Regions from separate parts of the Corynebacterium sp. KPL2895 genome, predicted to be linked through region 3. Evidence: predicted binding sites of a transcription regulator. Region 3 holds the regulator's gene; each other region holds the start of a gene.

Region 1 (9,950 bases), on a different contig from region 3:
CGCAATGCCTGCTCATCGCGATCCACACCGATAACGCGCGCCTGCGGAAAGGTCTGGAGGAAGTACTCGCTGTGGCCGCCGGCGCCCAAGGTGGCATCGACAAGCACAGCCTGCGAGCCCGCATCCTCTACCCCGGGGCGCAGGAGCTCTGCCATGCGCTCGCGCATGACCGGCACATGGCCGTGGTTATCCGCCACATCGTAATTAAGGTCAGTTGTAGCCATGTCTCCCCGCGTCCCCCTTTCTTATTTCCGCTGTGCAGGACTTCCTATCGTGGAAAGCACGACGAGTGCATATAGGGCCCTGTCCGAGGCAGGTTTCTGATATCGGGGAAGTACACCAGAATCATCCGCCTCGGACAGAGTCCTTACACGCACTCGAGATGCGGGCTTCTACAGCAAGCCCGCAAGTACGTCATCGGCATCTGCTGCCGAATAAGCATCTTCAGTTTGCGATTGATACTCAGCCCACGCAGCTGCATCCCAAATTTCAAGGAAATCTACCGAGCCAACCACCACGCACTCTTTGGACAAGCCCGCGTACTCACGGTGGCCTGCGGACAAGGTGATGCGACCATGCCCGTCGGGCCGCTGTTCGTCCGCACTTGCCGCCAAGTTACGAATGAAAGCGCGTGCTTCCGGATTGGTTCGAGAAACCGCCGCAGCCTTCCGTGCGCGTTCGGCGAACTCTTCGCGCGGGTACACGGCCAAAGAATGGTCTTGCCCCTTAGTGACCATCAGGCCACCTGCGAGTTCATCACGAAATTTTGCAGGAAGCGTTAAGCGCCCTTTGTCATCAAGTTTCGGAGTGTAGGTTCCGAGAAACATCCCGGCGTCCACCTTCCTCACTCGACAACTCCGGATTCCCTCACGTCAGAAGAGAGTTTTTCAACCCCATTCCTCCGCTGCGCCCCACTCTACCCCACTTTCCCCCACATGCCCCACTTAAATCGCTATATTCTTAATAACTCAAAACGTATGTGCAGTTAAAAGGGTGTTTTTACAGTGGTCAGATTTCCCGCGCCCCACCTTGACAACCCCGGAGATCCACCCCTTTAATCCCACCTACAACATCAAAGTTACTTCACCCCATACGCCACTTACAGCGCATTGCCTGCATAGAGCCCAGGTATTTCCCCCTCCAGCACCCACAATCCCCCTCCGCACCGCAGTTTTGGCAAGAAGGTGGGGCAAAGTGGGAAATTTTGGTGAGCCATAAAAAATCCCCAGCCACCCTTTATGGTGACTGGGGAAATGAAAAGTTCGCGGTTAGCTCTCCTCAAAGCGCCGACGGAAGTTTTCTTCCAGCTTGCTGCCTACTCCATCACTACGGGATGACGCTGCCTTCTTTGCCCGCCCATTAGTGGACTTTTTCTTTCCTGTGCTAGCGGGCTGGTCGCCACGAAGCATCCACACACCAGAGGCAAACATGACAAGGAATCCGGCGATGGACAGCGCAATAAACCACAAGTTTTGCTGCGCCAAGGCCACGCCGCCGACGAGCATGCACAGACCAACCACGATGAGCGCAACCCCACGCAGGGTAAAAGCGCCGCCGGAACCGCCGATCGAGGTAGATTCAGACACAGAAGCGCCAAATTTAGGATCGTCCGCTAATAACGATTCCTCTATTTCACGGAGCGTGCGTTGCTCCTGTTCAGAAAGAGACACTTTTCCTCCAACTAGGGACTGGGCTTCGGCCAATATATCTTCTACCAATACTAACGTCCAGAGTAACCAGTATGTTCCCCAAAAGGTAGTTATTCCTCTCAGCAGTGATTATGCCGCGGTTATGCCGCAAAAGAGCCCAGAATTGTCTCGGCTTCACTCTCATCTAAAAACTGCGCTGCCTGCTGCATTAATCCGTAGACATACTCCTCATCCGGAGTTGCATCCAGGCCAGATGCAACCCGGGCGCGAGTGCGAGAATAGGACTTGAAAGCCTCCGCCCACTGCTTTTCTTCGGCCCCGATTAGAGCCAAGCGATCCCACGCGCTCGTTGGCAGGCGCCGGCGACGAGAGGCCACCGATACCGCTACCCGCGCGCCAGCCGTACGCAATGCAGACTGATAGGCCACCTCTAACGCCTGATCAAAGCGACCCTCCGCCGCGTAGCTTCTCGCCTGATCTAAAAGCTCGCGGGCTTGAAATAAAAAGTGTGCCCGCTTCGCACCCCGCTTACCAGTGAAGCGACCGGTAGTGCGGGACTGCGTTGCCGAAATAATCTGTGCCATTGTTTTTCTCCTGTAGTGCGCCAATAACTAACCGTGTTCGACTGCCGTTGACTTTAAGCAGCCGACTGGACATCTAGTTTCTATTCTAGGTCACATGTTCGAATTATTCAAGAGTTTTACCAGCCATATCTCCCTGCATATCGAACATTGTTCGATAGTTTTTAATGTTCGATGGAATAACCCCACCCCACCCTCGTCCGCCGGTAGCCGCACGTATCTGGTGAGATAGATACCGTGAGTTTCGAAATCCGCCGCTTAACCCCGCAAGAGTTCTCAATGTTGTCTCCTCAGCTCGTGGAGATATACATCGAGGCCATGGGATATGACCCGGTCACGTTTTCGCGCAGTGTTGACCATTGGCGGGCGGATTCCATGCGCCCAGGGTTTACAGCGCTTATCGCCACGCATGACAACGGAGTCGTGGGCGTGACATATGGATTTTTGGGATCACCGGATAGCTGGTGGGATTCCGAGCTGCGCCGAGCCCTGCGCCGAAATGGCGGCCCAACGGAGTCCGAATGGCGCATGCTGCGCAATTACTTTGAAGTAGCCGAAGTACACGTGCTACCGGCCTTTCAAGGACACGGTTTAGGCAGGCAGCTACTTAAAGGGCTGCTGTGGAATATCCCTGCCCAATACGCTTTATTATCAACACCGGAGGCGCCACAGGAAGCCAACGGGGCGTTTCGCCTCTACCGGTCTGTGGGCTTCTTTGATGTCGTGCGTCACCATCGCTACCCCGCGGATCCCCGGCCCTTCGCCATTTTGGGAGTGAGCCTGCCGCTATAAACCTGCGTTATTTCTTCTTGGCCCTAGGCGGTATCGTGTGGAGGTGTGACTATGACGAATATTCCTGAGCTTGCGGATATCCCCGGCGCGGTGCGCGAAAAACTGGCCATCTTCTTGGATCAGCGCCGGGATCACGTGGCAGAGATCGGCGCCCCGGTCAGTACCGCCATGAGCTTCTTGGAATCATTCGTCCTCGATGGCGGAAAAAGAATGCGCCCCATGTATGCGTGGGCGGGTTACCTCGCCGCAGGCCGCGGCTCGGAATCCCCTGAGGCCATGCTGCGCGCGGCGTCCTCGCTGGAGTTTATCCAGGCCTGCGCACTTATCCACGATGACATCATTGACGCGTCGAATACCCGGCGCGGGAAACCAACGGTGCATCGGGAAGCAGAGCGCCTCCACCGGGAATCTGATTTCTTAGGGGATCCGGAATTCTTTGGTACGTCGGTCGCCATCTTGGTGGGTGATTTTGCGCTGGTCTATGCCGAGGATATGTTTCAGGATTCTGGGCTCAGCTCGGAGGCGTTGCAACGTGCACGCGGGCCTTGGCGTGGAATGCGCACCGAGGTTTTGGGCGGCCAATTGCTCGATATTTCCCTCGAGGCAGCCGGTTCCGAATCCGTGGCGCTGAGCAATTCCGTCAATCGCTATAAAACCGCCGCCTATACCATCGAGCGGCCCCTGCATTTGGGCGCTGCCATCGCGGGTGCGAGCGAAGAGTTAATCTCGGCTTTCCGCGGCTATGGGCACGATATCGGCATTGCTTATCAGCTGCGCGATGACCAATTGGGAGTTTTTGGGGATCCTGCGATCACCGGCAAGCCCGCTGGGGACGATCTACGGGAAGGCAAGCGCACGGAGCTTCTCGCCCTAGCGCTACAGCGCGCCGATGAACGCGATCCCAGCGCCGCCGCTACCCTGCGGAAATTCATCGGCCGCACCTCCGATCCGCAGGACTTGCTGCGCCTATCCCAAATCATTGCGGATTCCGGCGCCCCCGATGAGATTGAGCGCCGCATTACCGCGTTGACGGAATCCGGGTTGGCTCATCTGCGTGCGGCACATGTGGATCCGCAGATTACGGAAACACTAGAGCACCTAGCCATTCAGGCGACGACGCGACAAAAGTAGGTGTCACTGTGGCCAAAACCTACTCCTTGCCAGTCCCCCGCGCGCTCCCGCTGGGCCTCGTGGCCTCGTGCATACTTCTTTTTTCGTCTTTTTCTGGCGGCTCGACCCGCAATCGCGGCGGCGTGCTCGAAGCGCTCAATATCGGCTTCTTATCGTATGGTCACGGGCGCAACCTCGGGTTGGTGCTGTATTGGGTGGGCATTTTCCTCCTCGCCGCCGCCTGGGTGCTTGCCGGGCGCATGATTATTCGCCGGCAGCTTAAGCACCCGCGCCCGGAGGGAGGGGTGCGCGAGTTACAACGCATTCTTATCGCATGGGTCACCCCGCTGCTTTTCGCCGGTCCCATGGCTTCCAGGGACGTGTATTCCTACCTCATGCAGGGCGCCATGGTGCGCGACGGGTTCGACCCATATACCGAGGGCGCCGCCATCAACCCTGGGCCCTTCCTGCTGGAGGTCTCGCAAGATTGGCGCAATACCACCACCCCGTATGGGCCACTGCACCTGTGGATTGGCAAAATCGTCACCACCGTCGTGGGCGATAGCGTCACCGCCGGGATCATTATCTATAAGCTGCTTTCACTATCAGGCTTTGTCCTCATTGCGTGGACGGTGCCGCGCATTGCCCGAAAGCTCGGCGCGGATCCGGCGGTCGCGCTGTGGATTGGCGTTGCCAACCCGGTCATCATCTTGCACCTTATCGGTGGCATGCACAATGAATCCCTCATGGTTGGCCTCGTGTCCTTGGGGCTATTGGCCGCGCTGCACCAGCGCTTCCACGCCGCGTTGCTGTTAGTCGGTACGGCGGTGGCGATGAAGGCTACCGCGATCTTCGCCGCCCCCTTCATCGTCTGGCTCATGGTGCACCGCTACGCGCCTAAGGGTTCTACCGTGGCGCGCACGGCGGTAGCCTTCTTCTGCTCAGGCGTCATCGCGGCCGTGGAAATCATCGCCACGGTAGCGCTTATTACTTGGGGCTCCGGCACCTCATGGGGGTGGCTTTCCCAGGTCAGCGGCAACTCCAAGGTGATTAACCCCTTGGCGGGGCCGACATTGGCCGCAGACATCATCGTCCCCGCGGTCCACATTTTTGACCCGGACGCCTCCTATAACGCCATCTTGGGCGTCCTGCGCACGATCGCGATGGTATGCATGCTCATCGGCTTAGTCATCGTGTGGTGGCTAAGCCGACATACTGTCCGCGATGCCATTATGGGCACCGCGGCGGCCTACCAGGTTGCCTTCGTCTTCAACTCGGTGACCCTGCCGTGGTACTACGCCTCCATCTTTACGCTCATGGGCACCTTCCGCCCGCCGCTGTGGCTGCTGAAGTTTACCTCTGGCGTAGCGTTATTTATCAGCTTGAGCTTTTCCGGCGACGGCAACCACCAGCTCTATAACTGGTTCTGGGTCATCGGCCTCATCGTTGTGTCCTGGTCCGCAACGCAGTGGATGTTCGATGGCATTGGGCACAAAGGCCCTCAACTGCCCACACGCAGGGCTAAAAAGCAGACGCCTGAGCCCGCCGAATAACCTCGCGCGCCAGGTGCCCGTGCAGGGCGTCAATGGGCCGGCCAGGAAGGGAATCATCTGCGGTAAATAGGTGGCGCAGGATTTCCTCGTCGTCATAGCCGCCATCGGTAAGCACGGTAATAACGCCGGTGACATGCTTGGCGATGCTCCCCTTGTCATTGAAGAATGCCAGCGGCACACGCTTGCCTTCGGGCGAGTCCCAGACAATGAATTTGCGGTCCTGGAGCAGGTCATAGGCGCGCGTGATGGGAAGACCTAGCTTGTCTGCCACCTGCTGCATGCTGAGCAGCTCTTCGCCGGCCAATAAGGAATTCAGGGAATTTTCTGCATTAGTCACGCCACCTACTTTAACGCGCCCTAGTGGATCGGCCATACTGGGAGTATGACTAGGTTGGAAATTGGTGACGTGTTGGAAGACCGTTACCGCATCGATCGCCCCATCGCCCGCGGCGGTATGTCTACCGTCTATCGCTGCGTGGATATGCGCTTGGGCCGCCAAGTGGCCGCAAAGGTCATGGATGAGCGCTATGACGATGACCCGGTTTTTATCAAGCGCTTTTCCCGCGAGGCCCGCGCGATGGCGCGGTTGCAACACCCCAACCTCGTGGCCATTCATGATTTTTCCGCCGATGGCGAGCCCATTTACCTCATCATGGAGCTCATCGATGGCGGCACCCTGCGCGAGCTGCTTGCCGAAGGCGGCCCGCTGACCGTCCCTGCCGCATTATCGACCCTGCGCAGCGTGCTCCAAGGCCTGACCGAGGTGCACTCCACGGGGCTTATCCACCGCGATATTAAGCCCGATAACGTGCTCATTACCTCGCATCACCGGGTGAAATTGGGCGATTTCGGCTTGGTGCGTGCGAGGAATGCGCAAGCGACCTCGAATATGATCGTCGGCACCGTTTCATATTTGGCGCCGGAACAGGTCACCGGCGAGGATATAACACCCGCCACCGACGTGTATTCCGCCGGTATTGTGCTATTTGAACTCTTGACTGGAACCGTGCCCTTCTCCGGGGATACCCCGATCGCGCACGCCACCGCGCGCCTATATGCGGATGTTCCCGCCCCATCCACGCGTGGTGAGGACGTGCCCAAGCTTGTCGATGCCCTCGTGGCCACCGCCACTGCCCGCGATCCCCGCGAGCGCTTTGCCGATGCCGGGGAGTTTTTAGATGCCCTCGAGGACATTTGCCGGGAATTGGATCTGCCCACGGTAACCATCCCGGTCCCCCGCAACGCCGCTGCCGCGCGCACCGCACAAACACCCACTGACTATTCCGGCATCGGCGCCACGGATGTATTTGAGCCCACGCGGACCATCCCGCAGGGTGCCACCGAGCACTTGGACGGCGGGCCCACCGAGGTTATTCCTCCCGAGCCGGATCCGCAGCAGCCGGACTTTGAAACGCGCCTCGATGTGCCCAAGGCACCGGTCCCCCCGGAGCCGCCACTGCCGCCTGCTCCAGCAGCACCCGCTGCGGGTGTGGGGGAAGCGCATTCTCCTGTACAAGCCCCCGCGCAGGTGGCAGAAGAAGAACCCGCTGAGCGGCCGCTAACCAATCGCCATCCTGCGTCACTGCTGGTCTTTCTCCTCGCAGTGGTGGTGGCAACCGGTGCGGTCGCTATCAGCGGGTGGTGGTTTGGTTCCTCCTATTACGAAGGAACTCCTTCCCTCTGGGTCTAGTGGGAGCTAGTTCCGCAGCATCTCTGCGATGAGGAAGGAAAGCTCGAGGGACTGTTGCGTGTTCAGGCGCGGATCGACGGCGGATTCATAGCGGCCCGGCAGATCTAGGTCGGTGATGTCCTCGGCGCCGCCGAGACATTCCGTGACATCTTCGCCGGTGAACTCGAGGTGCACGCCGCCCGGGTGGGTGCCCAAATCGCGGTGTACCTCGAAGAAGCCCTGCACCTCGTCGACGATCTTGTCAAAGTGGCGGGTCTTGTACCCGTTGGACGAGGTAAAGGTATTGCCGTGCATGGGGTCGGACTGCCACACCACGGTGTGCCCGGAGTCTTCGACGGCCTTGATGATGGGTGGCAACACGCTGCGGACCTTATCGTGCCCCATGCGGGAGATGATGGTCAAGCGGCCGGGCTCGCGGTTGGGATCCAACTTTTCGGCATATTCCACGGCCTGCTCAGGTGTGGCGCCAGGACCAAGCTTGATGCCCACCGGGTTGCCGATCATGGCGGCGAAGTTGACGTGGAAGTCATCCAGACCACGCGTGCGCTCACCAATCCACACTTGGTGCGCGGACAAGTCATAAAGCTTGGTATCACCATTATCGTCTTGGCCCAAGCGCAGCATGGAACGCTCGTAATCCTTCAGCAGCGCCTCGTGCGAACAGTAAATATCCGCTGAGTGCAGCGTGGAATCCTGCACGCCGCAGGCGTTCATGAATTTCAGACCATTTTCAATCTCGCGGGCCAGATCCTGGTAGCGGGCACCGGCGCGCGATTTACGGACGAACTCCCGGTTCCATTCGTGCAGGCGGTACAGGTCAGCGGTGCCGGAGGAGGTCAAAGAGCGTACCAAGTTCATGGCCGCGGAAGAGTTAGCGTAGGCGCGGATCATGCGTGCCGGGTCATGACGGCGATCCTCATCGGTGGGTTCCACGCCATTGACAATGTCCCCGCGGTAATTCAACAAGCCATTCGCGTCCGTATCCGAAGAACGCGGCTTCGCATACTGCCCAGCGATGCGACCCAGCTTCACCACTGGAACGGAAGCACCATAGGTCAAAACGACGGCCATCTGCAGTAAGGTTTTGACGTTGCCGCGAATATGCGGTTCGGTATTAGATTCAAAGGTCTCGGCGCAATCGCCGCCTTGCAGGAGGAAAGCGTTTCCTAGTGCGACATCGGCAAGCTGCCGCTTGAGCTTCTCAATCTCCGGGGCAACCACGATGGGCGGCACCGACTCGAGAATCTTGCGCACGTTATCGGCTTGGGTGGGATCCCAACTAGGCTGTTGCTTTGCGTCACGCTTGATGACGTCCTGGAAGACCTCCTCAATGCCCTCTGGCAATGGTGGAAGATCAGGCAGAACACTTTGCGGAATATCTACTGTCCAACTCACACTTCCATTTAACCATTTGCTGCCTGTCGATTGGTAGTTAACTGCTAGAAATTGATTCTATTCCCCTTGGACAAGGGCAAGACCTCGGTGCAGGCGCGGAATTTGGCGAGGTTATGGCGGGCATCGACAAGCGCATCGTGATTGCCCTTAGGCACGGCTGGCAAGCTGGGGCGGCCGGCGAACTCCCACAGCTGCTTCAACTCGCGGGTATAGCGCGGCAGGCGCTTGGGCAAGCTCGCCATATCGCCCCACAGCTGCGCCAAGACCACGTGGTCATACGCGCCGACCCAAGCCCATAATTCAATTGGCGTAGAGCTGCGCGTGAGAAACTCCAGGATTTCCGTGCGGATGGTGCGGGCCGGCTTCCATGCAGAATCCTGGGGGCTGGGCAGCTTAGCCAACACGTTTTCCTTGACCCAAGAATTGGCCTTAGACGGGTCAAAATCCGTGGATACGGCATAATATTCACTTCCGTTTTCACCGACGATGCCGATGGAGACCAATTCAATGGTCTTGCCATCCTCGATAAATTCGGTGTCATAGAAGTAACGCACGTTTCCCAAGCCTAGCGCTGCGGCGATGGGCGCGGGAAATTGGCCCCACGATCGCGCCACTGTAAAATTTTGCGGGTGAGCAGAACCGAGAATAAAGCCCTGTGGACCACCGCCCTCCCCCTAATCCTGTCTGCGCTCGCGGCGCTGTGGTGGATTATCGATATTCCTGCGTTATTCTCGGGCGAGCTTCGTGCCTTTTACCACATTGACCTCGATGTTTACCGCGAAGGCGGGGCCGGCTTCGGCAGCGATCTTTATGATCGTGACTATTTCGTAGGCACTGACCGCAACTTTTCCCTGCCTTTTACCTACCCACCGTTTGCGGCCCTGCTCTTCGCCCCGCTGCAGTGGGTCCCCCTCACCGCTGCCGCCGTGGTAGTCACGGTCCTCTCCGTACTCGCATTGTGGGTATGCATTGCGCTGGTATTGCGCTCCCTCAACTGCCAGGAATGGGCGGCTTGGGGGCTTTTTGCCGCCATGCTGGCCGAGCCGATTACGCAGACCTTTAGTTTTGGTCAGATCAATATCCTGCTGACCGCACTCGTGGTCATCGATTTGCTGTGGGTGAAAAAGGCCCGTGGCATCCTGACCGGCATCGCCATTGCTATCAAGCTCACTCCCGCCGT
Region 2 (9,950 bases), on a different contig from region 3:
TGACGGAGAAGTAGTAGCGAAGGGGCTCATTAACTCCGTGCTGACCTCGGAGAACCTGTCCCAGGCCTTCCACCAACCCATCCAAGTGGATCGCATTGGGCAGCGATACTTTGCCCGCCGGACATCTTAATGACCAACGAGATTCATGACCAGCTCGATGCGATCGACGCCAGCGATACCACCGGGTTTAACGGTGGGCGCATGGCGGCGACTGTGCTCTTGCTTCGAGATGGCCCCGGAGGGCTCGAGGTCTGGGTGCAAGAACGCGTAAGCACCATGCGGAACTACCCGGGCCATGCCGTATTTCCTGGCGGTGGGGTAGACCCGCGCGATTTCCCGCCGCGTTCGTGGGATTCCGGTGAGTTGTGGGCCGGAAAGTCTGTCGTATCTATGGCGCGGCGGATGGGTGTGACCAAGTACAAGGCCCACGCCTTGGTCTTTGCCGCGGCCCGCGAGCTCTTTGAGGAATCCGGTACCTTGTTTGCGATCCGGGATGACGGCACGATTTCTAATGCGCGCCGCTATCACCGCGAACGTAGGCTCTTAGAAGACCACACCATTTCTTTTACCGAGTTTCTTAGCAATAACGGGATGCGCGTCGATGCCGATATGCTCCTTCCATGGGCCCGGTGGGTGGGGCAAAGCAAAAACCATTGGTTCGATACCTTTTTCTTCGTCGGTCTGCTACCGAGCGGGCAGGAGCCTGACGGGGACACGCATGAGGCCGATGACGCTGGCTGGTTTTCGCCGCAGCTTATCTTGGAGGGCTGGCGTGCCGGACTCGTCCGTCTCGTAGTTCCCACGTGGGCGCAAATGCAACGGTTATGCAAGTACTCCACCGTCCAAGAGGTGCTTGATGATGCCTCTTCGTCCGACCTTCGCCCCGTTATCGGCGACCTCCGCGACGATCCGCAATACGCGGAATATTTCGCGACCACCCCTACAGAGCGAATATGAGCTTTAACATTGATGAAGTCCGTTTCTTAAGCGAGCATAACGCCGAGCTTGCCAGCTGGGACTTGGAGCTGAGCAAGGCTGCGCAGCTGAAGGATCTGGAAAAGCTGAAAGCGGCCTACGGCGATTATGCGCGCTGCGCCATGGAGCTACTTACTGCCCGGCGGGGCGGAAAGCTGCCTGAGACCTGGCTTATGGATGCCGATTCCGCCCAGCAAGCCACCCCGCTGCCTGTCGCGCGCTATCGCTCAGAATTCCTGCAGCAGAAAGGGATGCGCACCGTCCACGATGTCACGTGTTCCATCGGCACCGAAGGCTACGGGTCGGGCCTTGACTACTTCGGCTCCGATATCGACGCCTCGCGCATTGCCATGGCCCGGCATAATTTGGATTCTGACTCGTTCTTTCAAGCAGATGCACTCACTACGACCACCACGGCGGATGTCATTATCGCCGATCCCGCCCGCAGGAAGGCAGGGCGGCGGATTTCCCGCCCGGAGGATTTGCTGCCACCGCTGCCGGACCTAATCGCTGCGCACAGGGACGCACACCTGGCCATCAAGTGCGCACCCGGTCTCGATTTCAGTGACTGGGACGGATTGGTCACCGTAAGCAGCATCAATGGAGCAGTTAAGGAGGCGTGCCTCTACACACCTGGCCTCGGCACGGGCAGGCACGCGGTGATGATTCAGGGCGAGTCAGTTGACGTCCTCACGGATGAAGAGCACAACCTGCCAGAGGCGGGCGAGATTGGCACGTATCTCATTGACCCCGATGGGGCAGTGGTGCGCGCGGGCCTCGTGCAGCATTATGCGGCGCGCGAAGGATTATGGCAGATCGATCCGCGGATTGCGTACCTAACAGGGGATCGCATCCCGCAGGGAATGTCGGGATTTCCATTCATAGAAAAGGTCCCCCTAAAGCGCCTAAAATCGGTACTAAAATCTTATGATGCAGGCAGCCTAGAAATCCTTGTGCGCGGCGTAGACGTGGACCCTGATCAGCTAAGAAAGCAGATGAAGTTGAAGGGATCGCGGCCATTCGCGGTCATCATTACGCGAATTGGCTCACAGGGTATCGCGTTGCTTTGCCAACCCCGAGTATTATCGTCCGAAGAGAATTACGCAACATAAATCTATCGGAAAGGTGAGTGCCCCCAATGCCAACGATTGTGGCTCTGGTCAAGCATGTACCGGATACGTGGTCCACCAAATCTCTGGAGGATGACCACACCCTGGATCGCACCTCCGTGGACAACATCATTGATGAGATTAATGAATACTCCGTGGAACAGGCGCTACGCCTGCGCGATGATAATCCGGATGAAAACTACCGTGTTGTCGCTTTAACGATGGGCCCCGCACAAGCAGACGAGGCCCTCCGCAAGGCCCTTGCGATGGGTGCAGATGACGCGGTCCTCGTATCTGACGATGCACTGGCCGGCGCCGATGCACTGTCTACCGCGTGGACCCTGAACGCAGCGATTAACACGCTGGAGGAGGTCCAACTGATCACCTTGGGCAATGAGGCTTCCGATGCCTCGACCGGCACGCTGGCTGGATTGCTCGCTGAATACCGCCAACTGCCCGCCTTGACCGAGTTACACCAGGTAGAACTTTCGGGCAGCGCGGTAAAAGGCAGCCGCGAAGACGCCCGCGGAACCTGGGAGCTCGAGGCCGCCCTTCCTGCGATTGTGTCCGTCACCGATAAGTCTGATAAACCGCGCTTCCCAAACTTCAAGGGGCTTATGGCCGCTAAGAAGGCAGAAATCACCACATTGAGCGTGGCCGACCTAGGCATTGATGCCATTGCACCAACCACGACGGTCACTTCTTCTTCTAAGCGCCCACCGCGCACGGCCGGCGAGGTTATCTCGGAGCCACAGCCGCAGGATGCTGCGAAGAAGATTTCTGACTTCCTTGCCGCAAAGAACTTGATTTAGGAGTAGAAATGTCTCACGTTTACGTACTTGTTGAACACGATGCAGACAGCATTCTCCCCGTTACCGGTGAGCTCATTACCGCCGCACGCGAATTGGGGACGGTGTCTGCGGTGGTCGTCGGAAAGCAGGCAGATTCCTTCGATGCCGAGCTAGCCGCCCTCGGTGCCGCCCAGGTAGTGCAGGCAACGGCGGAGGATTATGACCAGCGCCTGGTGACCCCTGAGGTTGATGCTTTGCACGCCCTGGGCGCAGCCAATCCGGCGCCCATCGTTCTGGCCGCCAGCCCGACGAATAACGAGATTGCGGGCCGCTTGTCCGCCCGCCTGGCCTCCGGTGCACTCGTCAATGTGGATTCCATTGCGGCGGATGGGTCTGCAACGATGACCATTTTCGGCGGCACCTACGAGACCACTTCGCAGGCCACTGGCAGCTGCCCGATTTATACCCTGCAGCCGGGTTCCGTTGCGGCGGAGCCCCAGCAGGTGGAAACTCAGGCGGCCCCAATGCCACTGCCTGCGGCAACCGATAAGGATGTCAAGGTTAATTCCTTTACTCCGGCCGAGAAGTCCGCCCGTCCCGAGCTCACCGCAGCCAAGGTTGTGGTTTCCGGCGGCCGCGGCGTCGGCGATAAGTTCGGCGAGATCGTAGAGCCGCTTGCCGATGCCCTCGGTGGCGCCGTCGGTGCCACCCGCGACGCCGTCGATGAAGGCTTCTACGACGCTACTCACCAGGTGGGCCAGACAGGCGTGACCGTGTCGCCAGATCTCTACATTGGTTTGGGCATTTCCGGTGCCATTCAGCACACCTCGGGCATGCAGACCTCCGGCACCATCGTGGTGATTAACCAGGACCAAGATGAACCGTTCTTCCAAATCGCCGATCTCGGCGTCGTCGGAGACCTGCACGAAATCGCCCCAGCTTTAACCGAGGAATTGAAGGCGCGCCAGTAATGTCGCACTATTTCGACTACGCAGCAACCCAGCCGATGCGTCAATCCGCCATCGACGCATGGGTTGCCGCCTCCGGATCGCTCAACTCCAGCGCGCAGTACGCCTCTGGCCGTAGGGCCCGCTCCGTGCTTGACGATGCCCGCGAGAAAGTCGCCTCCCTCCTTGGGTGCGAACCCATCGAGGTCATTTTTACCTCTTCTGGCACCGAGGCGGATAATATTGCTATCCAGGGGCTTTATGCGGCGGGAGATACCAACCGCATCATCTCGACGGATATTGAGCACCCAGCGGTGCGCGATACCGTGAGCAAGCTTGCCCAAGCCGGCGCCACCGTGGATCTGCTCCCTGTGGACCGCAGCGGGCATATTAGTGATGGGGGCGCCTTCGCGGAACCTGCCGATCTTGCCACCTGCATGTGGGCCAATAACGAAACCGGTGCGATTCAGCCCATCGAGGATCTCGCCTCCCTCGCGCAACAATCCGGTATTCCCATGCACGTGGATGCGGTGCAGGTATCGGGCAAGCTGCCCATCAATTTTGCGGAATTGGGCATCACAACGCTTGCCGCCAGCGCCCACAAATTTGGTGGCCCGCGCGGTATTGGCGTGCTTTTGGCCAAGCGCACCCCTGCGCCGCAGCCGATTTCCTACGGAGGCGGGCAAGAACGCGGACTTCGCCCTGGCACGGTAGACGTAGCTAGCGCCTCCGCGCTCGCCGCTGCGTTGGAGGAGTCGATCGCAGAAAGCGCTGCCGAGGGCGAGCGCATCGCTGCACTTCGGAATAAGCTGCGGGATGGGATCCTCTCATCCATCGACAACGTTGTCGTGAATTCCACCGAGCCATGCTTGCCGTCGCACCTACACGTTTCTTTCCCCGGCACCGATGGCGATAGCCTCATCATGTTGCTGGACTCGCTGCAGATTGAGGCATCGACCGGCAGTGCCTGCAGCGCAGGCGTCAACCGCATGTCCCATGTGCTTTCTGCAATGGGTGTCAGCGAGGAAGAAGGAATTGGGTCCCTCCGGTTCACTCTGGGACGCCTTACTTCCGAAGACGATGTGGATTACGTGCTCGCGCATTTACCAGAGGTTGTTGCCCGAGCCCGCACGGTTTAAGTATCAGCCCTTTCTTTGGCAGCATTCCGCCGGGCGGCGATTGCCTGGGCAACAGTTAGCGCCCAGTTCTTGTTTTTCGCCGCTAGCGGTCCCTGCGGTTCGTCGTATGCCCACCGTCCGTCTTGGAAGAGCCAGATGATATCCCCGCTGTGCGGATCCATGATGTAAAAGGCGCTTTTATCCGTCTTTACGTTGTGGTGGTGCTGGCACAGCGAGGCTAAATTTCCAGCCGTCGTCTTTCCTCCCTCTGAGAAATCGATCCGGTGGTCTTTTTGGCACCTGTAGGCTGGGCGGTTGCACCCAGGCCAGCGGCACACACCATCGCGGCCTTCCACATAGGCACCGATGAGCGGCGGCGTGGAGTAGGCCGGGCTTACCCTTGTTGCCGCTTGGTCCATGTCCCAGGTAGTGATCGGTGTTAGACGGTCAGCGGTATCTGGGTGAACCCACCCGTAGCCCTGGATAAATCCTGGAGCCGCTTTTACGTCGCTGGCGCGGTACATATAAAGGTGTACCTGAGATTTATCTTCGATGGTTCCGAGGATCAGCTGGGCCAGTGCATCGGCCTTACTGAGTCCGTGCCCTTCCGAAGTACGCTGAACAACCTCGTCAATGAGGATGAGTGTATCTTCATCGAACTCTACGTTTAACCCTGCTCGTCCGCCCGCGGTGGGGTAGATGAAATAGGAGTCATTTCGCCCGTCTTCTTCCTCAGATTCCTTATCACCTGTGGTGTCTGGGGATTCCATGGTGATAAGCCCATTGAGCTTTCGGCGAAGGGCAGCATTTGATGGAAAGTTTTGACCCGGCTTTGTGGGAGTCAGGTATTTTTCCAATTCGGCGTCTATGCGTTGAAGGACGCCGCTGTCTACCTCGCCAAGTTTGCTTAAGACCGAATCAATGGTGATAAGCCGAGAGAAGTCGAGGAAGTAGTAGGTTTCCTGCAGCAGTTTTGTGCGTGGCAATTCCTCTAAGCGGTATAGCGCCATGGTGATATCCCTCGTGCGCCGTTCGCTTAAGCCGGTGCGACCTGCCAGCGTATGACACGCAATATCGAAATCATCTTCTAAACTTGGTCGAATTTCCTTCCAGAGTAGGTAGTCGGATTTTCTATTACACGTGGCACTAACTGCTATGTCATCGTGTGGATCAGTGATGAGGTAGTAGGGTTCCATGGCGATTATCCCCCGAGTTTCGCACTAAGTTGCTAATGTTCATAGGTTTACCATAAGTTATCCGTTTGACTCCCGCAAGCCGAAAAGCGAATATGTGTTCTAAATGGTACATTTCCGAAAAACTGGATAGGGGAGTGAAAAATTCCCACGCGTGGTACGCGTGTTGTAAATGTGATTAGTGTGAATGATTGTTAGACTCTCGCGCATGACAACTATGAGGGCACTCCGCAAGAGCATCATCGCGGTTATCGCTGCAGTTGCAGTCACGGTGAGCGGGACCGCTGCCGCGCAGGCAGCATTGGGAAACAGCGCACCGAAAGGCATCGATATTGCTGCCCACCAGCACCCCGGTGGCATGCCTATTGACTGGAATAAGGTGAAATCTGACGGCCAGTCCTTCGCCTTTGTTAAGGCCACCGAGGGTGGGGACTGGATTAACCCGCACTACGTTAAAGACATCCAAGCGGCCAATGCGCACGGCCTGAAGACTGGCGCATACCACTATGCGCGCCCAGCTGGCGATGCGAAGACGCAGGCGGCTAACTTTGCGGCGCAGATTGCGTTGGCGCCGAATCAGACGTTGCCGCCGGTGCTTGATATCGAGGTCTCCGAGGGCAAGTCGGCCTCCCAGTTGGAGAGCTGGATCGAGGAATTTACCTCCGAGCTCAAGCGCCTGACCAACCGCACCCCAATGATTTATACCTACAAGTACTTCTGGATGGGCGAGATGAATAACTCCCAGAAGTTCTCCAATATGCCACTGTGGTTGGCGGCATACCAGGATGAAGCCCCGGATCCAGTGGGTGGGTGGAAGAACCTGTCCTTCTGGCAGCGCTCTGGATCGGGCAAGGTCGCTGGTATTCCCACCGATGTGGACTTGAACCTCTTTAATGGCTCGAAGCAGCAGCTAGAGTCTTTTAGCGGCGGCAATTACGTCGATATCGGCGGCGCGCTCGATAGCCTCGTCCTCGACGATGGTGTGGACCTTAGCTCCGATAGCACGCCGGTGATTGGTGCAATCTTCGCCCTTGCGGCTGGCCTCATTGCAATGCCCCAGCTTGCCGATGCCGCCAAAGACGCCGGCCTCGATGCCCAGGCTGCTGAGGGCTTGGCGGCCTTTGTGAAGGCCTTGGAAGAGGAGGACGCTCTACCTCTGAAGCAACTTGGCAAGATGGCGGTCGGTGATTTCACCGTCGGCGACTTGGCACTACTGCTTGACAACGCGGGCCATGTCAATGGCGTCGACAAGGGCGAAGTTTCCGGCAACCAGGTCGAAGAAGCTAAGGATGCGGCGAAGAAGGCCGGTGCTGACGTGCCGGACTTCGATGCCGATCAAGTAGCTGACTTGCTCAATCGCGTGCTGAAGTAGCTCCCGCAAAGAATTTACGGGTCCAGCTTTCATCCTTAAAGTGTGCGGGAACGGCCCCGCCTAAGAGTGCCTTTGCCAGCTGAGCGGCTTGTACCGAGCCCTCAGCTGGCAGTTGTGTATCTGAGGCCAGTAAGATGATGTTTCCATATCGGCGCCCCTTGAGCATGGGCGGGTCAGCGATTACAGCGAGGTGATCGAAGACCTCAGAAAGCCCGGCCAATTCTTTCTTCGCCAATTGGAGGTCCGAGTGATCGCCGCAGTTGGCCACATAAAGGCCGCCGGCAGACAGGGACAATTTGGCCGCTTGGAAAAACTCCGCCGTCGTTAGATTTTTCGGCGTGGTGTCCCCAGAGAAGACATCGCGGATAATGATATCGCGGCTGGCGGGCAGAAAACCTTCGGTTTCCTTGCGGGCATCGCCGGGGCGGATTTTGACGGTGGGAGAACGGGGGACATCGAAAAGCTCGCGGACTAATTCGCCCAGCTTGGCATCAAGCTCGACTACCGTATGGCGGCTGTCCGGCCAAAGGTCGGCGAAGTAGCGCGGGAGTGAGCAGCCGGCCCCGCCGAGGTGGGTAACGCGCAGCTTATTAGGGGAGACCGTATTAAGGTGTTCCACCGCCGCTGCGATCCAGCGCATATATTCAAAGTCGAGTTCCTGCGGCTCGCCCAGCACGATATGGCTGCTAGGAACGCCATTGACGTTAAGGATATAAGCTCCGTCGCGGAATTCATCCGGTACGACCTCGGCGGTGCCGGTGGATATCTCGTAGGTCCCGGTGATGCCTGACCTGTTCGCAGCTCGCTTTCTACCCATGGGATTCAAGCTTAGGGAATGGAATCGATTTAAGCTGCGTTGGGGCAAGGGAGTACACTTTCGGGCCTGTAGTCGAGGTATTTAAAGGGGAATGCAATGCGAGTATTGGTAGCAATGTCTGGTGGCGTGGACTCATCTGTCGCCGCCGCCCGTGCGGTGGAGGCTGGCCACGATGTCGTCGGCGTGCACCTGGCCCTGCATAAGGACGCGCAGCAAACGCGCGAAAAGGCCCGCGGCTGCTGTTCGTTGGAGGATTCCGCCGATGCCCGCCGCATTTGCGATAAGTTGGGCATTCCGTTCTATGTCTGGGACTTTTCGGAGGAATTCAAGGAAGAGGTTATTACGGACTTCGTGGATTCCTATGCCCGCGGTGAAACCCCGAATCCCTGCCTGCGCTGCAATGAGAAGATTAAGTTCCGTGCGCTGCTGCAAAAGGGCATGGCTCTAGGCTTTGATGCCGTTGCGACCGGCCACTACGCCACCCTTGATGATGATGGCTACATGCGCCGCTCCAAGGATGAGAATAAAGACCAGTCTTATGTGCTCGGCGTCATTTCCGCCGAGGAGCTGGAGCACTGCTTTTTCCCCATCGGTGATACCCCCAAGCCGCAAATCCGCGAAGAGGCTGCGGCGCACGGTTTTTCCACAGCGAAGAAGCCGGATTCTTATGACATCTGCTTCATTCCAGACGGAAATACCCAGCAGTTCCTTGGATCGCGGATCGGCCTTCGCCCCGGCATGATCGTGGACCAAGAGGGAACGGAGCTTAAGGAACATGATGGTGCGTGGAACTACACCATCGGCCAGCGCAAGGGCCTGGACATCAAGGCCCCGGCTGCCGATGGCCGCCCGCGTTACGTCACCGATATCGATGCTGCAACGGGCACGGTGACTGTTGGCGCGCGCGAGGACCTGGCGGTTACCGCCATCAGGGCTGACCGCTTGAAGTACCTGCACCCTGGTATGGACGGCGACTTTGAGTGCGAGGTGCAGGTTCGTGCGCACGGTTCCGTAGTGCCGTGCATTGCCCACGTGGACCGCGCCGCTGATTCGATGCGCCTGGAGCTCAAGGAGCCACTGTCTGGCGTTGCCCGCGGACAGGCTGCGGTGCTGTACTTGCCTTCCCCAGATGACTTGGGCGATATCGTCATCGGTTCCGGCACCATCTGCGAGACCGTGTAAATGACCGGATTCGCACTCGGGCCCATGCCCGGCACCTCTATGGCGGAGGCAGCGGACATCATTATGGGCGAGACCGAGCTTCCCGCCATCCCGCAGCTACCGGAACGCGGGCTGGGCTCCGATTCGGTGGGGCGTACCGCAAGCATGCTCGAGGCCATCACCATCGATCGCGGCCCCCGTTCGTGGCGCATGACGGCCCGTCCCCAGCTGCTTACTCGCCGCGCGTGGGACCGACTCGAGCGCGATCTCGATGAGGTGCAGCAGGTGTGGGGAGAGACCGTGCCTCGCATCAAGGTGCAGGCGCTCGGCCCGTGGTCGCTGGCGGCCAGCATTGAGCTTGCCGATGGTCACCGCGTACTCACCGATTCCGGTGCCTTTGCGGAGCTTTCCGATGCCCTGCTGCACGGCATCCGCACCCACGCCACCGATGTTGCACGCCGCTTCCA
Region 3 (9,950 bases):
GCGGATCCGCTTGGAAGACCTGTCGCTCGACCCAGATCGCGATGCCGACCGTCAGGCCGAGGTAGATAACGCCATGGCCTACCTGGCAAACCGGCTGCGCAACCTCCCCGCGGGTCGTGAAAAGACGCGCGAGGTCAAGGACCTCCACTGGATGATCGAGGAATTGCGGGTCTCGCTATTCGCCCAGCGCCTCGGAACGGCGCACGCGGTATCCCTGCGGAGGATCCAGAAGGCAGTGGATAAACTGCGCTGACCTCCCAGCACCTCGAGTCCCCGTCACCCGCTGAGAACTCCGCTCCCGCCATCGCTGGTCGGTCGGCTGGCTAACCAAAACCGCCAGCCGACTATCGCCGCAGCCCAAACACAACTGCCGCCCATGCGCCGCTGCCGACGAACCACAAGGAAATCCGTTCTCTTGGCCGCCGGCGCCATGAGAATTAGCCGACCACAGCGAAATAATGATGCAAAAAGCCAGCTAAAACTGCTCTAAACCTGCACTCGCATGGCCGTATAACTGCTAAGAAACCGCCATAAGCCCCGCATTTTAAAGGTCCCCGCGATCGCGTCGCCGCATCAGTCGAATCTCCGATTCAAAATCGTCCGCGCTCTCGAAAGATTTATATACCGAGGCAAAGCGCAGATATGCGACCTCGTCTAGGTCGCGCAGCGGCTCAAGGATCGCAAGCCCAATTTCGTTGGCGTTAACCTGCGATGACCCATGGCCCCGCACTGTTTCCTCAACTTCTTGTGCCAACTTCTTAAGGGCATCATCGCTAACATCTCGGCCCTGGCAAGCGCGCCTGACACCCCGAATGAGTTTGTCCCTGCTAAATGGTTCTGCAAGGCCGTTTCTCTTAACGACCAGCAGTACGGCCTTTTCCACAGTGGTAAAACGCCCTTTACACGAAGCACACTCGCGGCGGCGCCGTATCGATGCGCCTGCATCAACCACGCGAGAGTCAATAACGCGGGATTGTTCGTTATGGCAAAACGGGCAGTACACGCTAGTCCTTTCGCTATTTTAGCTTCTCGGCTTAGTTTACCCCGAGGCCAAACCAGGATTCAGACGCCAATACACCAGACTCCTGTTACCGGCATGCCTGCCTCGTTAAGTGAGCAGGTCTCGTCTAATCAGAGGAAGGCAAGCTGATGGCAAAAAAGACGCCAAGCCTAAAGCCCTCCCAACGCTCGCTTAAGTACTAGATGCATTACTGAACGAGCGCTGCTTCTACTTGCTGTACCGAAGCGCCAGGTTCAGTCGGTGCCTCAGCGCTCGTGCCCATCAATCCGCCGACGACCGTGCCAAAAAATACCGCAGCGCCGAACACAGCACCAAGGAGATAATTCTTGCGTGAACTCTGGGCATCGTCTTCTTCGATCGTCTTGTTCGCCACATTAGGCAACGAATACTCTTCAGTCCACATATTCGAATCCCCTTTAGAATTCGTTCGATATTCAGAATCTAGTGTCCTAATTTTTCCTCTTTCAGAGCGGGGATGCTGAGCACCCCACCTACGATCATCAATATCCCAGATAGCGGCTGAAGGTACGATCTGTGGACGTACCGAGTGCTGTTTAACCATGTTATTGCGAGAGTTAAGTAGTTGAGACATTTCTTTCCTTTCGACGACCGCCGTAAGTCTAAAGCGGCCCCTTGACACGACAGAAGCATAATGTCGCTCCTGTGTTCGAGATTGATTCTATGTTCGATTTATAGCATTCCTTCGAAAACCTGTCCAGTTTTGTGTGCAAATCTCGAACGCCTGTACTTTTCGTGCTACAAATGGGTTATGGCACGCAACTGCCACCCAGTCCCCTTTTCAAGCCACGACCGCAGAACCTCAGACCCCTAGCTAGGAGCCGCACATGGGCCGCAAAAAAGCAAGCAACGCAAAGAACGATTACGCTTCTCTTTCCGAAAGGCAACGCCGCATCCTGAACGTCATCAGCGATGCGGTGATGTTACGCGGCTACCCACCCAGCATCCGCGAAATTGGCGATGCCGCAGGCCTGCAATCCACCTCGTCCGTGGCCTATCAGCTCAAGCAGCTGGAAGAAAAGGGCTTCTTGCGCCGCGATCCTAATAAGCCACGCGCGGTCGATGTGCGTCACCTCAATACTGACGACGGCGAAAAGAAACCAGGTCGTAAATCTAAAGAGGCCACCGATACCTCTGCCCGCAGCCCTGAAGAGTCCGCTGCCGTAGCTTATATTCCAGTCGTGGGACGCATTGCCGCCGGTGCACCGATCACCGCAGAGGAAAATATTGATACGTATTTCCCCATGCCGGACGAGGTCGTCGGCGGCGGCGAGCTTTATATGTTGCAGGTTGTGGGTGATTCCATGCAGGATGCCGGCATCCTTAACGGCGACTGGGTCATCATCCGGTCGCAGTCAGTGGCTGAGGAAGGCGAGTTTGTCGCCGCGCTTCTCGATGACTCCGAGGCCACCGTCAAGGAATTCCACCGCGACTCCTCCGGCGTGTGGCTCCTTCCCCACAATGATGCCTACCCACCCATCAACGGCGACGATGCAGAGATTATGGGCAAGGTAGTATCCGTCTTCCGCAAGCTCTAAGTCGCGCCAGGCAGATGTGAACTCGCTGTACGCCGGTTCTTCACCAGCGGCCATAACCGCTACCTGTATTCTGCGCCCGCTTCCTTGAAACGCATTCTTTCGACCCACTCGCACAGCCCTGTCTCCCCGACTTGGAGAGCAGGGCGTACCAGTTTTACCGAAGTTTAAGACCGTTCATCCATACAATCACGCCCCACAAAACCAACTTGAACTCGGGCTCCCTATTGATAAAGCACCCCCGAAATAACGGATCCGTAAGTTAACCGCTAATTGGTCTGACTTTCATCAAGGTGAAATATTGCTTACTGACCAGCAAGTTTTGTTCAAAAACGGACAGCCGCACAAACCTGCATTTTTGTTTTCGTCCGATTACCGCTGAATTTTGACACAATGGAGGAAGAAATCCCACATCATATAGCTTTCACCGCGCACCTGCATACGCAAATGGAGTAACCGCCCGGCCGAAGGCAAGGAGCAAGGAGGGTCCGTGTACGCAGAGGAGCGACGCCGCCAAATCGCGTCCCAAACTGCTGTCGAGGGTCGCGTTAATGTCACCGATTTATCAGAGCGTTTCGATGTGACTGCCGAAACCATCCGCCGCGACCTAGCTGTGCTGGATAGAGAGGGCGTTGTCCACCGCGTGCACGGCGGCGCCGTTGCTTCGCAAGCCTTCCAAACCGCAGAGCTCACGCTCGATACCCGTCAGCGATCCGCATCGGGGGCCAAGGCCGCCATCGCGCATGCCGCGCTCGATTTCCTTCCCCCTGGCGGCGGCAGCATTTTTTTGGACGCCGGCACCACCATCAATACCTTTGCCGAGCTCATCAGCCAGCAATACCCGCAAGCGCAGTTCAATATCGTCTCCAATAGCCTGCCCATTGCGCTGTCCCTCGCCAATAGTGGCGTCCCCGATGTCCAGCTCCTCGGCGGAACCGTACGCGCAATCACTCAGGCCGTCGTCGGCGATACCGCCTTGCGCACCATGGCGCTCATGCGTGCCGATGTCGCCTTTATCGGCACCAATGCCCTGACCCTCGATCACGGCTTGTCTACGGCCGATTCCCAAGAAGCAGCCATCAAATCCGCCTTCGTCACGAATGCCCACAAGGTCGTGGTCATGTGCGATTCCAGCAAATTGGGCAACGACTACCTGGTGAGCTTCGCTTCCATTGCCGATATCGATGTCGTCATCACTGATTCCGGCACGCCGGAATCCTTCGTCGATGCTCTCCGCGAGCGCGAGATAGACGTTGTGTTAGCCAGCGAATAGATCCAGGCCGCACACGACTTCGCCCTCCCTGCCTCGGCGCCGAGGTGGGGAGGGCGAAGCTTTATGCCGCTAGTTGAATTTTTCTATCTGCTCCATCGCCGCGGCACGGGCGGCGGAGGGGCCTTCGGAATTGAGGGCGGCATCGGCAAGCTGCTGGCACTGGTCGAAGGTCAACTCGGCTAATTGGGCACCGACGCCGGCGACTGCGGTGGACGCAGCCGACAAGGAGTTGACGCCAAGGCCGGTCAATACGCAGGCCAGTAGCGGATCGGCCGCGGCCTCACCGCAGACGCCAACTGGGACGTTGTATTCGTGTCCAGCGATGCAGGTGTGCTGGATCAGACGAAGCACGGCCGGCTGCCACGGATCGGTGAGGTAAGCAAGCTGTGGCGACAAGCGGTCAGCGGCCATCGTGTACTGGGTGAGATCGTTGGTGCCGATGGATACGAAGTCCAAGTGCGGCATGATCTTATCCGCCATCAGCGCAGCCGCGGGAACTTCAATCATTGCGCCCGCGGTCAGGCCGCGCTCCCGGCACAGCTCCGCAAACCACTGGGCCTCCTTCGAGGTCGCCACCATCGGTGCCATGACCCAGGTCTCGGCAGCTTCGCCGCGGGACTCCGCAGCCTGTGCGATGGCATCCAACTGGCGAGTCAAGAGGGACTCATTATCGCGGGCAATGCGCAGGCCGCGCACGCCCAATGCCGGGTTCTCCTCAGAGGACAGCGTGGCATAAGAAATCGGTTTATCGGAACCAGCATCTAAGGTGCGCACCACGACCTTGGAATCGGGGTAGGCGTTGAAGACCTTTCTGTAAATCTTTGCTTGCTCGTCAACGGAAGGCTCCTCGCTAGCGGATAGGAACGACAGCTCCGTGCGGTAGAGGCCAATCCCCTCTGCCTGCGAGTCGGAGGCGATGCGGGCGGCGTTGCCATCGGCCACGTTGGCCAAAAGCTGCACGCGGTGGCCGTCCTTGGTTTGCGCTGGTCCAGTCCATTCGGCAACGCGGGCGGCGCGCTCGCGATATTCTTCGACCGCCTTGGTGGATTCTGCCTCGTCCGCGCCCAGCGTCACGGTTCCAAGCGCACCGTCGACGAAGACGAGCGTGCCGCTTTCAATCTCGCGCAGCTTGTTTCCCACGGCAACGATGCACGGAATATCGAGCTGGCGAGCGATGATCGCGGTGTGGCTGGTGGGCCCGCCCAGCTCGGTGACGAGTGCGCGGATATGCGCGGTATCCAGGGTGGCGGTATCGGCAGGCGCGAGGTCATCGGCAAAAAGTACCGCTTGGCCTTCCACCATGGGCAAACCGGGCTCCTGCTCGCCGCGCAGCTGGGCGATGACGCGGTCGCGCACGTCCTTCAGATCGGTGGTGCGCTCAGCCATAACGCCGCCGGCCGCCTCAAACATGGTGACGAACTTGTCCGTGGCTCCCACCGTGGCGAACTCGGCATTCTTGCCGGAGCGGATGTTCTTGCGCACGGCCTTGTGCCAGCCGCGGTCCTTGACCATGCCGGCGGTTGCGGTCAGCACTTCCGAGGCTTGGCCCTCCGCGGCTGCGGCGCGGTTTTCCAAGCGGCTGGCAACGATATCGACTGCCTCGAGGAAGCGATCGTATTCGGCTTCGCTGTTGGCCTCTTGGTCAATACTTCCTTCAGTAGGCAGGTCCGGGCGGGGGCGGACCCATACGGCTTCTGCATAGGCGACTCCAGCAACAACGCCGGTTCCTTTAACAGTGGACTGAAGCGTATTTTCCATGGCGATACTTCCTTCGAAGATAGCGGCTTATTTATTTCCAGATCATCACAAATCCAACAGAAATGCAATGTATGCCACACGGTTTCTATTGACTTTCCAACACAATCGGGCAAGAATAAACATTAATGGCGGGCTTAAGCGCGTGTTCCAACCGGACCGACTGCGTGTGGCCCCCAATATACGCACTCTGCGAAAGGGATAAGTTCTCGATGATCCTCACGCTCACCCCAAACCCAAGCATCGACGCCACCCTGGCGCTCAATCAGCCTTTAACCTCAGGCGATGTTCACCGCGCCGCCAGTGTTACCCAGGTTGCGGGCGGTAAAGGCGTCAACGTCGCCCACGCGGTTCACCTCGCCGGGAAAGAAACCCTAGCCCTCTTCCCCGCCCGCGCGGCCGATCCGTTCATCAACCTCATCCACGACGTCGACCTCCCCTACGCCCACGTGGACATGGATGGCGGTGTGCGCGTCAATACCACCATCACCGAGCCAGATGGCACGACCACCAAGGTCAATGGCCCTGGCCCGCTGCTTTCCGATGCCACCCAAAACCACCTCATCGCCACCCTTACCCGCCACGCCCAATCCGCCGATTGGGTAGCCCTTGCCGGATCGCTTCCCAAGGGTGTTGACGCCGGGTGGTATACCGACCTCATCAAGGAAATCCGCACTGCCGCCCCGCAGGCGCGCATCGCCGTCGATACCTCCGATGCCCCGATGAAGGCCATCGCCGAGCAGCTCGATTCCGCAGCCCCGGATCTCATCAAACCCAACGGCTTCGAACTGGGGCAGCTCACCGGTCAGGATGGCCTCGCCCTCGAGCGCGCCGCTGCGGCCGGAGACTATAGCCCGGTCGTGGAGGCTGCTAGAGATGTCGTGAAGCGCAGCATCAAGGAAGTGCTTGTCACCCTCGGCGGCGCCGGCGCCGTGCTGGTAAACGCAGACGGCGCATGGGCTGCCACCCCGCCTCCTGCCACGGTGAAATCCACGGTCGGCGCGGGTGATGCCGCGTTGGCCGGATACCTATTAGGGCGCACGCAGGGGAAAGGACCGGCAGATTCCCTTGCGCTCTCGGTGGCTTATGGCACCGCTGCGGCCGCAAAACCGGGCACCCAATTCCCCCACCCCGAAGAACTCGATACCGCCCACACCTCCATCTCCGCTCTATAGCTAAAGGAGCCTTCCATCATGGCATCCGATCTCATCACTACCGAACTGGTAGCGCTCGACGCCGACTTCGGCGATAGCGTCGATTCCGTAATCACCAACCTCGCCACCTTGGTGCACGATACCGGGCGCGCAACCGAGGTCGAAGGCCTCGCCCAGCCCGCCATCGACCGCGAAGCCAAGGCCGGCACCGGTGTGCCAGGCGGCGTGGCCATCCCCCACTGCCGTTCCGAGGCCGTCACCGAGCCGACGTTGGCTTTCGCCCGCCTGTCCCGCGGCGTGGATTTTTCCGGCCCCGACGGCGATGCCCAGTTAGTCTTTCTCATTGCCGCACCTGCTGGCGGCGGCAAGGCCCACCTGCAGATTCTTTCCAAGCTCGCCCGCGCTCTCGTGCGCAAGGACTTCCTAGAGGCCCTGCGCACCGCGACGACGAAGGAAGAAATCGTCAAGGAAATCCTCGCCGTCGTCAACGCGGAAAAAGCGAAGAAGAAAAAGCAGGACAACGCGGAGGCTGCTGCAGGTGGGGCAGCGGAAGCGGCATCGGAAAGCGCGGGAGACTCGGCACAAGCTACCCGCATCGTTGCCATCACGGCCTGCCCGACCGGCATCGCGCACACCTACATGGCTGCCGATGCCCTCACCCAGACCGCCGGCGAGCGCGACGACGTCGATCTCACCGTCGAAACCCAGGGCTCGTCCAATAATGAATCGGTCTCGCAGTCCACCATCGATGCTGCCGATGCCGTCATCTTTGCCACGGACGTCGGCGTGCGCGACCGCGAGCGCTTCGCGGGCAAACCCGTCATCGAATCCGGCGTCAAGCGCGCCATCAACGAGCCCGGCAAGATGCTCGATGAAGCCATTGCGGCGGCAAAGAACCCGAACGCCCGCAAGGTCTCTGGCACGGCCTCATCTTCCTCCGCCGAAGAAGAGGGCCAGTCGCTGGGTTGGGGCAAGCGCATCCAACAGGCGATTATGACCGGTGTGTCCTACATGGTGCCGTTCGTTGCCGCCGGCGGCCTGCTGCTCGCCCTCGGATTCCTCTTCGGTGGCGCCGATATGGCCAATGGCTGGCAGGCACTTTCCACCAATTACTCCCTGTCCAACCTGCCGGGCAATGACATCATCGTCGACGGCGAGACGATGTCGTTCGAGCATTCCGGCTACTCGCTTTATATAGGCGCAGTGCTCTTTGCCATCGGCCAGGCCGCAATGGGCTTTATTGTCGCCGCACTTTCTGGCTATATCGCCTACGCCCTGGCCGGGCGCCCGGGTATTGCGCCGGGCTTCGTCGGCGGTGCTATCGCTGTAACGCTCGACGCGGGCTTTATCGGGGGCTTGGTGACCGGTTTGTTGGCCGGCTTTATCGCCCTGTGGATTGGCAATTGGAAGGTCCCGCGCTGGCTCGGTTCCCTCATGCCGGTGGTCATCATTCCGCTTTTGACCTCCCTGGTCGTTGGCCTGGCGATGTACCTGTTGCTGGGCGCCCCACTGGCTGCGCTGATGGAGGGCCTGCAAGATTGGCTGTCGTCCATGTCCGGGTCTTCTGCCGTAGTGCTCGGCATCATCTTGGGCCTGATGATGTGCGTCGACCTGGGTGGCCCGGTCAACAAGGCCGCCTACCTCTTTGCCACCGCAGGATTGTCCACTGGCGATGCAGCCTCCATGCAAATCATGGCCGCTGTCATGGCCGCCGGCATGGTTCCGCCCATCGCGCTGTCCTTGGCAACCTTCATTCGCAAGTCACTGTTTACTCCTGCTGAGCAGGAAAACGGTAAGTCCGCCTGGCTGCTCGGCCTGTCCTTCGTCTCCGAAGGCGCCATTCCGTTCGCCGCGGCCGATCCGTTCCGCGTCATTCCTTCCATGATGGCCGGCGGTGCCGTGACGGGTGCTATCTCCATGGCGCTGTCTGTCGAGTCCCGTGCCCCGCACGGTGGTGTCTTCGTTGCCTTCGCTATCGATCCGTTCTGGGCTTACCTGGTCGCAATCCTTGCCGGCGTGGCGGTATCCACCGTCGCAGTCTTGGCCATGAAGCAATTCTGGCCAAATAAAACCTTCCAGCAAGCTGCTCAAAAGGCTGCTCCAGAGTCCAAGACCGGTTCCCAGAACGTGGCGGCATAAACCAAACACTCGTACACTGGATCACGATAAATTAACCACAGAAAGGATAAATTCCATGGCTTCCAAGACTGTAAAGGTCGGCTCCTCCGTAGGACTGCACGCACGTCCTGCCTCCATCATTGCTGACGCTGCCGGCGAATTCGACGAGGACATTTTCCTGAACCTTGTTGGTGAAGATGACGATAACGAAACCGACGCCGCTTCTTCCCTAATGATCATGGCCCTCGGTGCTGAGCAGGGCGACGAGGTCACCGTTACCTCTGACAACGAAGAAGCCGTTGAGAAGATCGCGGGCCTCATCGAGCAGGATCTTGATGCTTCCTAAACGCTGCTGCTCATAACTAGTGTTTAAGCACGATTCGTACGCTCCTCGCCTTGATGGCGGGGAGCTTTTGCGATCCGCAGGCAGTTCTTCGCTGCCCCTGTGAGCAGATTTAACTCGTTAGTGCAGCACTCAATTGCGGCCAGTGTTCGATGGCCTGTCGTTTCCGTTAGGGCTTCTGGGAGGCGTGGCCCAGGGAGGAAGCCAGCGAACCTTTCCTTGTATTCGGGCCAATCGCCCGCGCCGCGGTGGCGCCTTCGGGTCATCGTCGTTAACGCCGTTGTGGTACGGGCAGCAGGTAGCGAGATTAGCGGCATTGGTATTGCCACCGTGCTGCCAGCTTTCTAGGTGGTGGATCTGGCACTCATCCGCAGGATAGTTGCACTTTTCCCAGGGACATACGGGATTGACTGCGGCAGCCATCAACCGCTGCTTCGCGTTGGCGAACCGGGACGTGCGGTACAAATTGACCGGTCCCTCAACGGGATGCACAAGCGTGATGTATCCGTGATCGCTTAAAACCCGGCTCACGAGGTCAGCACCACTGATTCGCGAGCCATTGGTGAGCTGCAGGGTTATTTCCTCGCCATCGCCGTCAACGATGCGATCGAGCTCGTCCAAGGTGATGACCACCTGCGTGCTCGCAGTGGTGCGCGCCCCAGATTTCCCGCCGAAGAAGATGGACTTAACTGAGTCCAGTGGGCTCTGGTTATCAAGGGCGGCGTGCATATCG

Evidence for each region. Region 3 encodes LexA, which represses DNA repair genes until DNA is damaged. Its sites were predicted from a motif close to CGAACANNTGTTCG; they were not measured.
Region 1: ABRP95_RS01905 (SAV_6107 family HEPN domain-containing protein) is a predicted target of LexA. The motif match lies at 2,321-2,334, and genes of this name have one in related genera.
Region 2: ABRP95_RS09035 (HNH endonuclease signature motif containing protein) is a predicted target of LexA. The motif match lies at 6,224-6,237, and genes of this name have one in related genera.

The regions. Positions count from the first base shown of each region.
Region 1 is NZ_JBEHFY010000003.1:24,106-34,055, reverse strand. Features, by position in the region: gene rsmH (16S rRNA (cytosine(1402)-N(4))-methyltransferase RsmH) at 1-224, opposite strand, end outside; gene mraZ (division/cell wall cluster transcriptional repressor MraZ) at 393-827, opposite strand; gene ABRP95_RS01910 (DUF3040 domain-containing protein) at 1,269-1,670, opposite strand; gene ABRP95_RS01905 (SAV_6107 family HEPN domain-containing protein) at 1,790-2,233, opposite strand; gene ABRP95_RS01900 (GNAT family N-acetyltransferase) at 2,468-3,022, shown strand; gene ABRP95_RS01895 (polyprenyl synthetase family protein) at 3,074-4,153, shown strand; gene ABRP95_RS01890 (alpha-(1->6)-mannopyranosyltransferase A) at 4,162-5,685, shown strand; gene ABRP95_RS01885 (Rv2175c family DNA-binding protein) at 5,654-6,058, opposite strand; gene ABRP95_RS01880 (serine/threonine-protein kinase) at 6,068-7,375, shown strand; gene ABRP95_RS01875 (class II 3-deoxy-7-phosphoheptulonate synthase) at 7,382-8,770, opposite strand; gene ABRP95_RS01870 (polyadenylate-specific 3'-exoribonuclease AS) at 8,815-9,324, opposite strand; gene ABRP95_RS01865 (glycosyltransferase 87 family protein) at 9,400-9,950, shown strand, end outside.
Region 2 is NZ_JBEHFY010000019.1:18,756-28,705, forward strand. Features, by position in the region: gene ABRP95_RS09005 (ABC transporter ATP-binding protein) at 1-130, shown strand, start outside; gene ABRP95_RS09010 (NUDIX hydrolase) at 130-957, shown strand; gene ABRP95_RS09015 (THUMP-like domain-containing protein) at 954-2,087, shown strand; gene ABRP95_RS09020 (electron transfer flavoprotein subunit beta/FixA family protein) at 2,114-2,896, shown strand; gene ABRP95_RS09025 (electron transfer flavoprotein subunit alpha/FixB family protein) at 2,905-3,846, shown strand; gene ABRP95_RS09030 (cysteine desulfurase family protein) at 3,846-4,961, shown strand; gene ABRP95_RS09035 (HNH endonuclease signature motif containing protein) at 4,958-6,136, opposite strand; gene ABRP95_RS09040 (glycoside hydrolase family 25 protein) at 6,342-7,505, shown strand; gene ABRP95_RS09045 (spermidine synthase) at 7,486-8,322, opposite strand; gene mnmA (tRNA 2-thiouridine(34) synthase MnmA) at 8,419-9,504, shown strand; gene ABRP95_RS09055 (uroporphyrinogen decarboxylase/cobalamine-independent methonine synthase family protein) at 9,505-9,950, shown strand, end outside.
Region 3 is NZ_JBEHFY010000005.1:73,077-83,026, reverse strand. Features, by position in the region: gene hrpA (ATP-dependent RNA helicase HrpA) at 1-253, shown strand, start outside; gene nrdR (transcriptional regulator NrdR) at 545-1,003, opposite strand; gene ABRP95_RS03495 (hypothetical protein) at 1,209-1,613, opposite strand; gene lexA (transcriptional repressor LexA) at 1,867-2,577, shown strand; gene sugR (transcriptional regulator SugR) at 3,065-3,847, shown strand; gene ptsP (phosphoenolpyruvate--protein phosphotransferase) at 3,917-5,605, opposite strand; gene ABRP95_RS03475 (1-phosphofructokinase family hexose kinase) at 5,815-6,777, shown strand; gene ABRP95_RS03470 (PTS fructose transporter subunit IIABC) at 6,796-8,895, shown strand; gene ABRP95_RS03465 (HPr family phosphocarrier protein) at 8,951-9,220, shown strand; gene ABRP95_RS03460 (HNH endonuclease signature motif containing protein) at 9,350-9,950, opposite strand, start outside.